2 linked regions of the Mesorhizobium onobrychidis genome follow. The protein of the gene in region 1 binds, or shares a complex with, the protein of each later gene. Links are inferred from orthologs where the notes say so. Each region holds a gene or a part of one and is shown on either strand. Other genes may lie near its edges.

What was found.
Region 2: the proteins of IHQ72_RS05675 (region 1) and dapF are in contact, whole or in part, in a solved structure (PDB 5YGU), measured with the Escherichia coli proteins. The link is inferred for Mesorhizobium onobrychidis from one-to-one orthologs.

Annotation. Positions count from the first base shown.
Region 1 is NZ_CP062229.1:1,183,228-1,186,250, forward strand. Bases 77-2,779 are described here. They hold IHQ72_RS05675 (RNA pyrophosphohydrolase), read left to right. Parts: upstream 77-1,018; coding sequence 1,019-1,540; downstream 1,541-2,779. Other genes in these bases: IHQ72_RS05670 (divergent polysaccharide deacetylase family protein), read left to right, coding at 77-1,016; alr (alanine racemase), read left to right, coding at 1,630-2,779. Also shown: more of IHQ72_RS05670, read left to right, coding at 1-76; more of alr, read left to right, coding at 2,780-2,781; IHQ72_RS05685 (D-amino acid dehydrogenase), read left to right, coding at 2,941-3,023. UniProt on the Escherichia coli protein: Master regulator of 5'-end-dependent mRNA decay.
Region 2 is NZ_CP062229.1:930,505-933,696, reverse strand. Bases 214-3,085 are described here. They hold dapF (diaminopimelate epimerase), read left to right. Parts: upstream 214-1,143; coding sequence 1,144-2,028; downstream 2,029-3,085. Other genes in these bases: mtaB (tRNA (N(6)-L-threonylcarbamoyladenosine(37)-C(2))-methylthiotransferase MtaB), read left to right, coding at 2,028-3,085; IHQ72_RS04435 (DUF1328 family protein), read left to right, coding at 805-966; IHQ72_RS04440 (MBL fold metallo-hydrolase), read left to right, coding at 214-614. Also shown: more of IHQ72_RS04440, read left to right, coding at 1-213; more of mtaB, read left to right, coding at 3,086-3,192. UniProt on the Escherichia coli protein: Involved in the succinylase branch of the L-lysine biosynthesis and in the biosynthesis of the pentapeptide incorporated in the peptidoglycan moiety. Catalyzes the stereoinversion of LL-2,6-diaminopimelate (L,L-DAP) to meso-diaminopimelate (meso-DAP).

The sequences.
Region 1 (3,023 bases):
CGTTTCGAAAGCCGGAAGAAGTCGCCGTTTCGACACCGAAGACGACAGCGGTGGTCGACCCCGCAGCGCCGGCCAAGGAGCCGGCATCGAAGGCGGAAGCAGCATCCAAGATGGGCGGGCCGCAGATCATCCATATGCCGACCGAAGTTGACGGTGGTCCGCCCAAGGCGGCCATTGTCATTCGCGACCCTTCGACGATCGGCCAGAACCTGAGGATCGCGCATATTCCCGACAGGGCGCTGATCGAGGCCGGCGAAACCGGCCCATTGCCGGTTCGTGCCGCTGACGGCAGGCGGCCGTTCGATGTCTATGCGCGGCCGTGGTCCGGTGCACGTGGTGCGCGCGTGGCGATTGTCATCGGCGGGCTAGCCGTGTCGCAGACCGGCACGCAGTCGGCCATCGCCAAGCTGCCGGCCGAAGTGACGCTGGGCTTTGCGCCGCAGGGCAACAGCATCGGCCGATGGATGCAGGCGGCGCGGCAGAGAGGCCATGAGATCGTCATGCAGGTGCCGCTCGAACCGTTCGATTATCCGAACGTCAATCCCGGCCGCAACACGCTGACGGTCGCGGCGACGGCGGATGAGAATTTGAAGAATTTGCGCTGGGCACTGTCGCGGACGACCAACTACACCGGCGTCATGAACTATATGGGCGCGCGTTTTTCGGCCGATGCGGCGGCGATGGGGCCGCTGATGGACGAGGTCGGCAGGCGCGGCCTGGCCTATATCGACGACGGTTCGTCGGCGCGCAGCCTGGCACCCGACCTGGCGTTGAAAAACGGCGTGCCGTTCGCCGCCGGTGACACGTCGATCGACGCCGTGCGGGACCGCGGCGCCATACTGAAGAAGCTGGACGAACTGGAAGCCACCGCGCGGGCGAAAGGCTTTGCTGTCGGCATCGGCTCGGCCTTCGACCTGACGGTCGACACCGTGTCGTTTTGGGTGAGCGAGGCCAAGAAACGCGGCATCGAGATCGTGCCGATTTCGGCAGTGGCGGTGGATCCGGAAAAAGGTTGAGCATGGCGAAGAAAAAACCGGTCGATCCCGAGACGCTGCCTTATCGTCGCTGTGTCGGACTGATGATCCTCAACGGTGATGGGCTGGTCTGGGTCGGGCATCGCATTGCCGAGCCGGACAGCGAATTCGCCGGCACGACGCAGCTCTGGCAGATGCCGCAGGGCGGCATCGACAAGGGCGAAGAGCCGCTGCAGGCGGCGCAGAGGGAACTCTATGAGGAAACCGGCATGCGCAGCGTCTCGTTGCTGGATGAGGCGCCGAACTGGATATATTACGACCTGCCGGCCCATCTGGTCGGCATCGCCTTCAAGGGGAAATATCGCGGCCAGACGCAAAAATGGTTCGCTTTCCGCTTTCACGGCGACGTGAGCGAGATCGAGATCAATCCGCCGCCGGGCGGCCACACCGCCGAGTTCGATAAATGGGCTTGGCGGCCGATGCAGGAATTGCCCGACCTGATCGTGCCGTTCAAGCGTCAGGTCTATGAGGATGTGGTTGCGGCGTTCCGGCATCTGGTTGCGTAGCTTGGCGCAAGCCGCGCTCGCGCCGACCACGGTTGCCGCGTCAGCGCGGTGGCTTTATTGATGGCCAATCCGCTGCAGACGGGGTTGGCATGAACGAGGCCTCCAAAAAATCTCTTTCTGAAAGGGTCGCCGTCAAAGCTGCGCCGATCAGCGAAGCGGCGGCCGGCGCCATATTGACCGTCGATCTCGGCGCCATCCGCGAAAATTACCGGCGGCTCAAGGCGCGCTTGGGTGGCGTCGGCTGCGCGGGTGTCGTCAAAGCCGACGGCTACGGGCTCGGCGGGGGCCAAGTGGCGGCGGCGCTGGCGGCCGAAGGCTGCGCTATTTTTTTCGTCGCGCATCTGACCGAAGGGGTCTTGCTGCGCCAGGCGCTCGGCTCACGTCCGGCGATCTATGTGCTGAACGGAATTCAGCGGGGCGCTGAAAGCGAAGCCGTCGACGCGGAGCTGGGCGCGGTCATCAACAGCGCCGACCAACTCGCCGCCTGGCGCGCGGCGGCGCAGCGGGCCGGCCGCAAGCTCAAGGCTGCAATCCAGGTCGACAGCGGCATGTCGCGGCTCGGCATGGCGGCAGCCGAGGTGGAGGCCGTCGCTGCCGATCCGCAGGCTTTCGACAGTATCGACGTCACCTTCGTGATGAGCCATCTCGCTCGCGCCGACGAGCCCGAGCATCCGGCCAACGAGCAGCAGCGGCTGGAATTCGAACGGCTGCGCAGGATGCTGCCAAAGGCGCCGGCCTCGCTAGCCAACTCCTCCGGCATCTTTCTTGGGCAGCCCTTTCATTACGACCTCGCCCGGCCCGGTGCGGCGCTCTACGGCATCAATCCGACGCCAGCGGTGGAAAATCCGATGCTGCCGGTGGTGCGGCTTCAGGCAAAGGTCATCCAGACGCGCAGCCTCGATAGGGGAGCCGGCGTTGGCTATGGCCATATTTTTCACGTGACCGATTCGGTGGTCGCCGCAACGATCTCGCTAGGCTATGCCGATGGCTGGCATCGACGCGCGGCCTCAGCCGCCTGGTTCGAAAATGTGCGCTTGCCATTCCTTGGCCGTGTATCGATGGATTCGATCGTTCTCGACATTTCTGCCCTGCCGCCCGACAGGCTGAAGGCGGGCGACCTCGTCGAACTGATCGGACCGTCGCAGACGGTGGACCAGGCGGCCGGCCATGCCGGCACCATCGGCTATGAAATCCTGACCAGCCTCGGACACCGTTTTCACCGGCGCTATGTGAATGGATAGCGCGCGGGCTTTTTTAGGCATGTCGTTGTCCCAAAACCGCTGCGTACTTTTGGGCGACATGCTTGGGGACTTGGCGGACGCCGTAAAATCCGGCAGACAGAAAGCCCACGATGCCCGCCCCAAAACCCCTGACAAGACGTCGTTCTGGAGAACTATGCGATGAAGATCTTCGTGCTGGGCGGCGGCGTTATCGGGGTCACTACCGCTTATTATCTCGCCGAGGCCGGCCATGAAGTGACGGT
Region 2 (3,192 bases), 250 kb from region 1 along the record:
ACAACCATTACGACCATCTCGACCTCGCCACGCTGAAGCGGCTGAAGACAAGGCACGACCCGCTGGTGCTGACGCCGCTCGGCAACGACGCCATCATCGACGATGGCGTTTCCGGAATGCGGCTTTCCGTGCATGACTGGGGCGAGCGGGTCGATATCGGCAAGGACGTCGCCGTCCATGTCGAGCCGGTGCACCACTGGTCGGCGCGCGGCACCCGCGACCGGCGCATGGCGCTGTGGGCGGGATTTGTGGTCGAGACGCCAGGCGGAAAGGTCTATTTCCCCGGCGACACCGGTTTCCACGACGGCATCAACTACCGGCTGATGGCCGAAAGGCACGCCGGCTTCCGCCTCGCCATCCTGCCGATCGGCGCCTACGAGCCGCGCTGGTTCATGGCGCCACACCACCAGAATCCGGAGGAGGCGGTGCAAGGCATGCTTTTGTGCAACGCCGCCTATGCCGCCGGCTGCCATTGGGGCACGTTCCGGCTCACCAACGAGCCGATCGACGAGCCGGCCAGAAAGCTTGGCGAAGCCCTCGACGATCAAGGTATCCCGCAAGAACGCTTTCGCGCCTTGCGTCCCGGCGAGGTCTGGGACGTGCCGGCGGTCTAGAGCGGCGGACTTTCAAGTCGAAGCGAACCGCCGCTCTATCTTCTTGTTTGAGCATCGGATTTTCCCAAAACCGGTACCCACTTTTGGGTCCGATGCCTAGGCAGGCAACCGGCTTCGCGGCGCAGGGGAACCCGGGACGTCGCAAACGCGTTGGTTGGCATCCACAACCGTCGGCTGCGAGGGATCCCCCATGATCAAATGGATTGTCATTCTTCTGATCATCGCGGCCGCGGCCAGCCTGCTCGGCATGCCGGCATTGGCCGGAGCCGCCGCCACCGGCGCCCGTATCCTTATCGGCATCGTGCTGATCATCTTCCTGCTGGTCATGCTTGGCGTCTTCGCGGTGGCGTAGACACATCGGCCCGAAAATCGGAATCGATTTTCGGAAAGCACGTTGCGCGGGTTCAAAGTGTCAGAGCGTACTTTGTGCGTCCAAGTGGACGCACGTCGCTCTGACACGTGCGCACACTGGTAATTTCGGCCGGTATCCGCCATATAGGCGCCAAACCGGCATGAGACCTTTCGATCCATGGCAAGTACTGCCCCCTTCGCCAAGATGAACGGCATCGGCAACGAAATCATCGTTGCCGACATGCGCGTTCGCGCCGATCGGGTGACGCCGGCTGCCGCCCTTGCGCTCAATGCCGATGCGGCGACGAAATTCGACCAGATCATGGCGATCCACGACGCCAGGACGCCGGGCACCACCTTTTTTATCGACATTTTGAATTCCGACGGAACCGGCGCGCAGGCCTGCGGCAACGGCATGCGTTGCGTGGTGCAGGCACTTGCCGCCGAGACCGGCCAGAAGACATTCGCCTTCGAGACAGTCGCCGGCATCCTCAACGCCGAAGAACATGCCGACGGGCTGATCTCGGTCGACATGGGCAAGCCGCGTTTTGGCTGGCAGGATATTCCGCTGGCCGAGGAATTCCGTGATACCCGCATGATCGAGCTACAGATCGGCCCGATCGACGCGCCTGTACTGCACTCGCCCTCGGTCGTGTCGATGGGCAATCCGCACGCTATCTTCTGGGTCGACCGCGACGTCTGGTCCTATGAGCTCGACCGGTTCGGCCCGCTGCTCGAAAACCACCCGATCTTCCCCGAACGCGCCAACATCACCATCGCACGGGTGACCTCACCCGAGACGATGGTCATCCGCACCTGGGAGCGCGGCGCCGGCCTGACCAAGGCCTGCGGTACGGCGGCTTGTGCCGCCGTCGTCGCTGCCGCGCGCACCAAGCGGACCGGACGCAGCGTCTCTCTGATGACGCCCGGCGGCGGCTCCTTGCATGTCGAATGGCGCGGCGACGACCACGTCATCCTCACCGGCGCCGCCGAATGGGAATTTTCCGGCAGCTTCGATCCGTCGACCGGGGTGTGGGCCCGCGACACCGAAAGCGCCGCCTGATGGCTCCTCTTGCCAAGAAGGGTCCCGCTCTTTCCAGGGGCCCCACTCTTCCCAAAGGTGTTGACGTCGTCACCTTCGGCTGCCGGCTGAACACCTACGAATCCGAGGTCATGCGGCGAGAGGCGGAAAGCGCCGGCCTTGGCGCGCTGGAAGGCGGCGCCATCATCTTCAACACCTGCGCCGTCACCGGCGAGGCGGTGCGCCAGGCAAAACAGTCGATCCGCAAGGCCCGCCGGGAGAACCCGGCCGCCCGCATCATCGTCACCGGCTGCGCCGCGCAGACCGAGCCGCAGAGTTTCGTCGCCATGGACGAGGTCGATCTCGTCCTCGGCAATGAAGAGAAGCTGAAGGCGCATTCCTATCGCGCGCTGCCGGATTTCGGCGTCAACGATACCGAGAAGGCTCGCGTCAACGATATCTTTTCGGTACGCGAGACGGCCGGCCACATGGTCGACGCCATCGAGGGCCGGGCGCGGGCTTTTGTCCAGGTGCAGAACGGCTGCGATCATCGCTGCACCTTCTGCATCATCCCCTATGGCCGCGGCAATTCGCGCTCGGTGCCGATGGGGGCCGTGGTCGAGCAGGTCGAGCGCCTGAGCGGCAATGGTTATGCCGAGATCGTGCTGACCGGCGTCGACATGACCAGTTTCGGCGCCGACCTGCCTGGCAGCCCGAAACTCGGCAAATTGGTCAAGACAATCCTGAAGCAGGTGCCTGGTGTAAAACGCCTCCGCCTCTCCTCGATCGATTCGATCGAGGCCGACGACGATCTGCTCGACGCCATTGCCACCGAGCCCAGGCTGATGCCGCATCTGCATCTGTCGCTGCAGGCGGGTGACGACATGATCCTGAAGCGGATGAAGCGCCGGCACAACCGCGATCAATCGATCCGCTTTTGTGAGGATTTGCGCAAATTGCGTCCCGGCATCGTCTTCGGCGCCGACATCATCGCCGGCTTCCCAACCGAGACGGACGCCATGTTCGAAAAATCGCTGGAGATCGTCGAGGAATGCGGGCTGACGCATCTCCACGTCTTCCCGTTCTCGCCGCGCGAAGGCACCCCCGCCGCGCGCATGCCGCAGCTTCGCCGCGAGGTGGTCAAGCAGCGTGCGGCACGGCTGCGCACCGCCGGCGACGCCGCCTATATCAGTCACCTCGCCACAC